DNA from 2 places in the Christiangramia fulva genome. Region 1 is predicted to be linked to the other one. Evidence: riboswitches for the same ligand, from Rfam matches in the RefSeq annotation. Region 1 holds a riboswitch; the other holds the start of a gene.

Region 1 (4,214 bases):
AAATACTAAATGTATTTCCGAGGGAGCACTTCTTGTTTCTTGTAGCCATTGAGAAAAGATATTAGATAAATGTTCATCTAAATCTGAATAATAAAAATTAAATGATGGCGTAAGTTCAGAGCTCCATTCGGAAGTAAATGAAACTTTTAATATCCCCAGGACATCCTCTTTGCACAAGTAATTGATAAGGTCTTTTGAATTCTCAAATTTGATAATAGCCATAGTCTTAATTTTCTTTTATTTATTATTAATAGATCTTACCTTGAATGGTAACCGTCTTTTCTGTAATTTTTACAGAGGAAACTAGAATTAAATATAATTACGAATCATCCTCTTCTATTTCAATAGTACCAATCGGGCCTGACCCTTTCTTCTGCCCACCACAATTGCATTTTGCTGAAAATATTCCCCCAACTTTACCGCATCTGTTTCAGAAATCCCCAGGATCAGGAGACTTTTTTCGGGATTCCAGGAGGGGTCTAATCCCACACCTTCACCTTCCAAAAAAGGATATTCATTCAATTTATCTTTTAAAAGGCAATGGCGTTCTTCATTTTCTTCATCGGGCAGTAATTCTGAAAAAGGATTGTAAGCTGTAACATAGGCCCAACAAGATTGATGATGGTTTTTTAATAAAATATCTAATTGAGGATTTTGTTGACCTATCTTTATACTTATAGGAGGTTCGAAGATATTATAAGATGTATGGTAATAGGCATTTATTAATTCTTGTTTCATAGTCTTTTTGTTATTATTTACAACGTTCAATTGCTTATAATCTAATGCTGATCTTGTCTTTATAGAGCTTTCATTTCTCTCTTCTTTTTCAAAAGATCATTTATCGGAATCTCATAGAGCGTGTTATGCACTGATACAGTAAACTGTAATTTATCCAGATCATAGTTGATAATCCTCAGCTCTCCTAACTTACAATCGGGATAGCACTTTCGCAGGTATGCCTTTAGAATTAACATCAATCGGTTCTCCGGAATCTCTCCCAGACGAACCAGTTTTTTATTGTCAAGTACTACACAATATTTTAGGGAAAAAGTTTTTTCTCCAGAGATTGATGAGGTATCAATGCCACGCTTTTCAAGTTGTTTCCTAAGAGCCCGGATGATTGATGCCCTACCCATTCCCCAATATTTTATTCCAACCTGCTTATTAAGTTTGCTCACAAGTTCAATATCAGTAAGGCTTTCAAATATTCCGTAATAACCCTCGTACTGCAATTGAGAATTGACAAGTCCAGTTTCAAAAGGGGCAATATCTTTTGCTGTTCTGTAAACAACTTTCCTGATTGTATTCACACTTGGAATTCCAGGAATCCAATTTATTTCAATTGGATTGGCATGATTCATTAAAAGGTGCTCATTCCTAATATAATATCCTCGATTTTTAAATTCTTCCAGAACTTCTCGCTGTATTATTTCCGATTCAAGCGAGTTAATATTGATGTGATTATTATAATAGATACATAAGCCTATATCTGAAAGTAAGCGTATATCTTCATCTTCAGGGTTTTCATAATTTCTTTTTATTCTTTTTTTTAAAGGATTACGGATATCCCGGAACATTTTAAGCTCTCTTTCCAGGGAAATCGGCAGTCTATCTAACTCAAGACCTAAGCTTCTTCTGCTTATATCTAAAAGACGGTAAAGCTCCAGAATTTTTTCTGATTGAGATATGCCTAAAAAGCTTATCCAGTCAAGGCTCCTTTCTTTATAACATTCTATTAAGAAGGAACTATAAGCATGCGAGGTTACTTCATGGTACACTTTTGCCAAGGATTCTCCTCTGTATAGGATATCTAATTGTTCCAGGTAGTTCCAAATTTCATACAGATAGAATTTAGGGATTTTATCCTGAGGTTTAATGTCTTCATTTTCAGTTATATTGTAAACTTTCGGGTTCCCTTGTTTCAAAAAATGCTCATCACTTTTGATTTCGAAAGTCTTAACTCTTTTACCATTAGTTATTCTGATAAACCTTAATACAAATTGGCATCCTGAAAGTTGAGATTTACTTAAGACTGCTATTTCATGCCCTTCCAGACTTTCCATTGGAATATTAGATGGGTATGTTTCAAATTGTGTTTCCACAGACAAAGCCAATCTTTCTTCTTCTTTATTACAAAAGTCCTGCAAATCAACTTCTTCTATTAGACCAGATGGAAATCGAAAATTAGGATATCCCCCTGCCAACATTTTAAATTTTAGATATCTCATGAGAAATAATTTGTTTTAACTTTCCTTTTTTAAAGCCGCCTATCATCCCAAACTTTAGGTCGTCCTATTCACCTCCTTTTATTTTTCCAATGAGTTCTTCCAAACTCTTTTGGTTGGAACCTTTAATCCTCTTAGCTTGAGAAAATGTAGTGTTTGAGGTGCCAGTTTATTTAAGTTTAAAGCTTCATTAGAATAGTCTTGAACATATTTCGGGATTAATTCATAAATTTTTCCTGCTTCTTTTCTTTCTTTAGAAGCTGGATGTGTGGATATAATTACAAAATGGTATTCTTTAACAAGGCTGTTAAGAAATTTGCAGAAATGATCAGGTTTAAGCATAAGATAGTATTGATGTTAATAAAACATCATTACGCAGGAGCTTACAAAAATACTGGAAGTAACATTTTATTTCCTTTGATAAGGCTCATTGTTAAAGCACCGTTGCTTGTTATCGCTGGTTGCTATCTCTATTAAGAGATTCGTAATGATTCTCAAATATATAAAAAGTTATTTTTTCTGGCAAAAATCAGGCGGTTTTATTGCTTCTTAATTATTAATAACTTATTCAGCTAAATATTAGAATCACTTAGCCTTTATTTTCCATGAATATTATAAAATCTAAAACCTTTAGAGCAGTAGCCACTTTTGGGTTGAAAAGAGGATACCGCGAGGAATTGATCCCTTTAAGGGAATTCAAGTTGAAATTGGTGGCTGCCCAGGCACAGGTTCATAAGGAATTAGACATTCAGTTGAGCACAAAAATTTCTCATTGCGATATTGTGTTTTCAGGACAGGACGAGCCTTCTATTGAAATAAGCTTTATTCAGTATCCAAAATTTCCCAAAAAAGAATCTGTACTACGAGAAGGGATTTTAAAGCTTGTAGAAATTTTGATGAAATCTCTGGATCAGAATCGGGTGGTTATTGTTTTTGACGATAAAACCTATATGTTAGAAGAGAATTCAGAAAACCTGGATCCGGGAATTAATTTTTGAAAAAGGAAATTTGCCATTTAATTAGAACGTAAATGGAAGAAACAGAGAAGATATTGTACAGGGAAGATCCCTCAGAGGAATTCCAAAGGTATGTCTACATAGGATCCGCCTATCCTGAAGATATGAACAATTCTCATCCGCAATTCGAAAGTTTTAAAGACTGGCAGGAGTTGGTGGACAGTGATGAATATGCAGAGAATCTGGTAAATCTCTTTTTTTGTGAATATATATTTTATCAGGATCCCGAATCATTTGAAGATTATTTCGGAGCCGAATTTCATAAAATCTATAAGGAAAAACATGAAGAGATAATAGCTTCGGGATGGTTCCGGGGACTAGATACACCTGTTTTCTCAGGGCTTGATTTAAGAGATAGAGAAATAGAAGAATCTACTTACTTCGAAAATGGGGAGTATAAGAGGAGAATATTTACAGAGGGTTCAGAAGTAGAAATTTTGAGGGAAAAGTATGGCTTTAGTACAGGATAGTATGTGTTGGAAGAAGAATACCCGCAATTACTTGAAGATATAAAGGAACTTCGGAAGATTTTTAAAAGCTAAGTAATATCATATTCTGCTACACTTCTTTTTTTGGAAACTAAAGTAAAATTTTCGACATATATGGCTACAATAAAGTTTGAAAATGCGGAAGATCTTATTAACTTTTTATGCAGGAAAGATGTATTGGGTAAACTGGAAATCGATTTTGAACCCGATTTTGGTACATTGGTCCCTCACATATACTTAAAATATTATCCCGAATTGCAGGAGCATTTGCAATATGTTTTTGGACTATGGACCTCTAGCATCTCGCCACCTGCATCAGCTTTTACGTTGGTCATATATAGTGCAGATGATTTCGAATTCGAAACTTTTGAAGATGAAGAGATTTATGTTTATAAATTATATAATTTTAAAGAAGATGAAGGGTTTGAATTGGACACGAACAAATTAAAGCCAGAATACAATTAATAGCAGGAACTAAAATCAAG
Region 2 (4,214 bases), 360 kb from region 1:
ATAAAGGGGATCACCGACTTAATTTTGTGGTCTATGAAATGAAAGAGCAGGTGAAACTGCATATGCCCAGCAGGAAGCACAAAGTAAAAATATCACAGGAGCTTTTGGAAATGCTGGAAAAGGAACAGTTTATGTATAAACTGAATTAATTAGTCACATTTCGACTCCGTTCAATGTGACTCCAAACATGAAGTCATGCTGAGCAGAGTCGAAGCATGGGGCAGGGATTGAGGCGAACTACCCCGGCTGCCGTCAGGCAGGCGTGTAAAGCTGAAAGCCCGGCTCCCGCCTTGGCGGGAGGCCCCCGGCATAAAGCTCAACAATGAGCGAATAGCTAAATAAAATATTGGGGTTGTAAGGTTTCAGAATATTATTGACTATTTTTACGAAACAAATGTAAAATCAGAAAAAACAGATATAATTATGGCTGTAGAAATAACTGACGCGAATTTTGAAGAAAAAGTGCTTAAAAGCGATAAGCCTGTAATGGTTGATTTTTGGGCTGCATGGTGCGGACCCTGTAGAATGGTTGGACCGATCATCGAGGAAATCAGCTCTGAATACGATGGCAAAGCGGTTGTTGGTAAGCTTGATGTTGATGCTAACCAGGAATTTGCTGCTAAATACGGTGTAAGAAATATTCCTACCGTTCTTGTTTTCCAAAACGGAGAAGTTGTAGGACGCCAGGTAGGTGTTGCTCCAAAGCAAACTTACGCTGAGGCACTTGATCAACTGCTGTAGTATTCAGTAATTGAAATAAAATATTTAAAGCTCCCATACCCGGGAGCTTTTTTTATTGGGATAGTATCGCTATTTTCAGCTTTCCTATGGATCTAAGCAAAGAAATTCACGAAACCGGAGGTTTTCTCCATCTTGACCTGCTCGCAAAACAGGTGGTGGAAGGTTATATTTCGGGCATGCATAAGAGTCCGTTTCACGGCTTTTCCGCAGAATTTGCCGAGCATAAGATCTATAATTCGGGAGAGAGCACGCGGCATATAGACTGGAAATTGTATGCAAAGACCGATAAGCTCTATACGCGACGGTATGAAGAGGAAACGAATTTACGCTGTCATTTGATCCTGGATAATTCGGCTTCGATGCATTATCCAAAACTGAAGGAGCAGAGTTTGTCTTCTTTGAATAAAATAGGGTTTTCGGTACTGGCTTCGGCTTGTTTGATGCAAATACTGAAGAGGCAGCGGGATGCCGTTGGACTAAGTATTTACAGCGATGAATTTGAATATTATGCCCCCGAAAAATCCAGTGAGCGTCATCACCATATGCTGCTGGACAAGATGAACGAGATTTTATCGAATCCGCATAAAAACCGTAATACCGATACCTATACTTATCTCCACCAGATTGCTGAAAAACTAAAGCGAAGGTCGCTGATTTTTTTGTTCACCGATATGTTCCAGGCCGATGCGGGGGAAGAAAAGCTATTTGAAGCCTTGCGACATTTAAAATACAATCGGCATGAGGTGATCTTATTCCACGTGATGGATGAAAAAAGGGAGCTGGATTTTGATTTCGAGAATACACCACGACGATTCACCGATGTGGAAACAGGATTGGAGGTAGATCTGTATTCTGATAATATACGTGAGAATTATAAAAAGGAGGTGGAAAAGTATCTTGCCGACCTTAAAATGCAATGTGCAAAATACAGGATCAAGTATATGCCTGCAGACGTTAATAAAGATTTTGACAGCATACTAACCACCTATTTAATTGAGAAACAAAAGTTTGGTTAAGATAGTTTTTTTAATTTCTAAAAATCTCAAAAAAAGGTTTGGTGAAATTAAAAAGGATAGTATATTTGCCCTCGCATTAAAGCAACGGTCTGGTAGTTCAGTTGGTTAGAATACCTGCCTGTCACGCAGGGGGTCGCGAGTTCGAGTCTCGTCCAGACCGCAAAGTACAAATAAGCTCCTACAAAACAGGGGCTTTTTTTGGCACTAAAGAGTAGTTGTGTTGTTTGTCCCAGGAGACTGGGATGTGTAGTTAGCGCTGAGAGGTGCTAACCAATGAGAAGCTTTTTTCCGTTTATTCGGTAAGAGGCTTTTTTGTTTTTGGTCTGGTTCAATTCAATCTCTCACCTACGTCAAGTTGTCAACTTTTTTAGGGAAAAGAAAGGTGCTAAATCGGGGGAGTAAATCTATTAAAGGGGGACACTTAAAATCCGACTTAATCTGTTTGGTACCATACAAAATTACCTTGATAATTACCTCACTACCGAGCCAGGTGATATCTTTAATTCCTGGGATTGGTTTCCCAACTTGCTGTCTACTTATTTCACAGTCACCAAGCATATACTCAAAAGCAAAAGCAAAATCTACTTTATGCTCCATACCTATGGGAAGTAAAATTTCATCTATGATTTTATTTATAGAGGGTGGAGGCATCATCATTTCGCTAAGGAAGTAAATCTTTCCGTTAGTAACTCCCCATAATCGGCAGGCTTCTGCAAATCTTGATAGGGAACCATATTTTTCATTAAGGCTCTCAACTCTAATGATTAGAGTGGAGAAGCTAATTTTCATAACCTCACGGTCCTCAAAGCTTAAGTATTTATGGTGTACTGTCATAATGGTATGTTTTTATACCATTCAGAAAAGCGTATAAGAGCAGGTTAACATTTTTTTCCTTAAAGAAGGCTCATTGCTTTAGCACCGTTGCTTGTTATCGCTGGTTGCTATCTCATCCAAGAGATTCTAAATGATGCTCAAACTTATAAAAATTTAAACTAACCACAAATTAAATAGATATGAAAACAATATTTTTAGTACATAAGAATAAAGCAAATAAAAAAGGTATTACATCAATTAGCTGTAGAATTACAGTGGATAAAACTAGAAAAGAATTTTCGACTGGATTATTCATTAATCCTGATTACTGGAGTAAAGAGAAACAGTAAGTACTGGATAGAGCGGAAAATTCAGAATATGTAAACAAACAATTAAGCCTGATTAAGCAAGAACTTGGTCAGGCTTTTTTAATGCTTGAAATTCAGCAGAAATTTTTGATGTTGATGATGTCTATCAATTCATTTACTTAATTAATTTTCATAACCGACTATTATTAATTAGCTTAGCCATATGAGCAGAAAATCATATGCCATATTTTTTTTAGGCTTAATGCTCCTGATGATATTTCCATGGCAGGGTGTGTGCTCTACTCATTTATTCCACCCAGAACATCATAAACATGCTGAGGGCTTAAGTACCTGCGAGTTGCGCAGGAACTATACGGGGCATAAGATCTACTTCTGGCCTCCCATGAAATGTGAACACCATAAGATAATTAAAGATTCTTTTGAAAATCCCGGGAGTCAGAAAATAACCATTTCGCCAGAAACGCTCTTTCTGGGTGCCATTATCTTAAACATATTAGTTTACGTTCCAGAATTTAACAGGACGGTAAACCATCCTGAAATTATTGGGCATAATCTTGCGCCTCCTGGTGTTGTAAATCCGTTACGGGGGCCACCAAATTCTTTCTCTTCTCAGAAGGTTTAATCACCTATTAATTAAATAAGGCTGCTTATTTAAATTTCATTTTACATCCATTCTTTTTGTGGATAATTGGGATTATTACAATCCTATATCAGCCTGCTTTATAATTAAACCTTCCCGCTAACGAAAAGCATTTTCTTCCTGCTTTTCAAAGTCTTACTTATATAAACATATTTTCTAAATGATTAAAAAATCATTCAGAAACCCTTACCTCATTATAGTATTTTCTATTGCTGTAGTGGTTTTGGCAGGGGTTTTAATTCCGCGTATGGCAGTAGATATATTGCCGCAATTTAAAAAATCTGCAATGCAGATATTAACCCTGTACCCGGGAATGCCGGCTGAGGTAGTAGAAAAGGATATCACCAGCCGTATGGAACGGTGGACGGGACAATCTCCCGGTATTGCAAAACAGGAGTCTAAGAGCATCATGGGCACAAGTATCGTTACTAATTTTTATGATGAAGATATTTCTGCCGCAGAAGCAATGGCGAATACTTCTTCGTATGCGATGTCTGATATGTATTACCAACCGCCCGGTACTTTGCCTCCCATGGTGCAACCCTTTGACCCAACGGCTTCAAAGCCATTAATGTTATTAACTGTTAGCAGTACAGAGAAAACAGGGAAAGAGCTCTATGATGTAGCTTACCTCACTCTGAGGCAAATGCTATCTGGCGTTGAAGGGGTTATTGC

The links. Region 1 has a riboswitch for S-adenosylmethionine ahead of C7S20_RS05510 (hypothetical protein). Riboswitches for the same ligand answer to the same signal wherever they lie in the genome.
Region 2: linked by a shared signal. The riboswitch ahead of C7S20_RS07155 (hypothetical protein) and the one ahead of C7S20_RS05510 (hypothetical protein) in region 1 are both predicted to bind S-adenosylmethionine.

The regions. Positions count from the first base shown of each region.
Region 1 covers NZ_CP028136.1:1,192,942-1,197,155, forward strand. Annotated here, with positions in the region: gene C7S20_RS05495 (hypothetical protein) at 1-222, opposite strand, end outside; gene C7S20_RS05500 (DUF3293 domain-containing protein) at 337-738, opposite strand; gene C7S20_RS05505 (hypothetical protein) at 798-2,228, opposite strand; gene C7S20_RS05510 (hypothetical protein) at 2,307-2,567, opposite strand; SAM-I-IV-variant riboswitch at 2,624-2,721, opposite strand; gene C7S20_RS05515 (hypothetical protein) at 2,831-3,223, shown strand; gene C7S20_RS05520 (hypothetical protein) at 3,256-3,711, shown strand; gene C7S20_RS05525 (hypothetical protein) at 3,844-4,194, shown strand.
Region 2 covers NZ_CP028136.1:1,548,694-1,552,907, forward strand. Annotated here, with positions in the region: gene dnaE (DNA polymerase III subunit alpha) at 1-149, shown strand, start outside; gene trxA (thioredoxin) at 373-741, shown strand; gene C7S20_RS07145 (DUF58 domain-containing protein) at 828-1,757, shown strand; tRNA gene C7S20_RS07150 (tRNA-Asp) at 1,844-1,917, shown strand; gene C7S20_RS07155 (hypothetical protein) at 2,103-2,591, opposite strand; SAM-I-IV-variant riboswitch at 2,633-2,730, opposite strand; gene C7S20_RS07160 (Arm DNA-binding domain-containing protein) at 2,771-2,920, shown strand; gene C7S20_RS07165 (hypothetical protein) at 3,102-3,521, shown strand; gene C7S20_RS07170 (efflux RND transporter permease subunit) at 3,700-4,214, shown strand, end outside.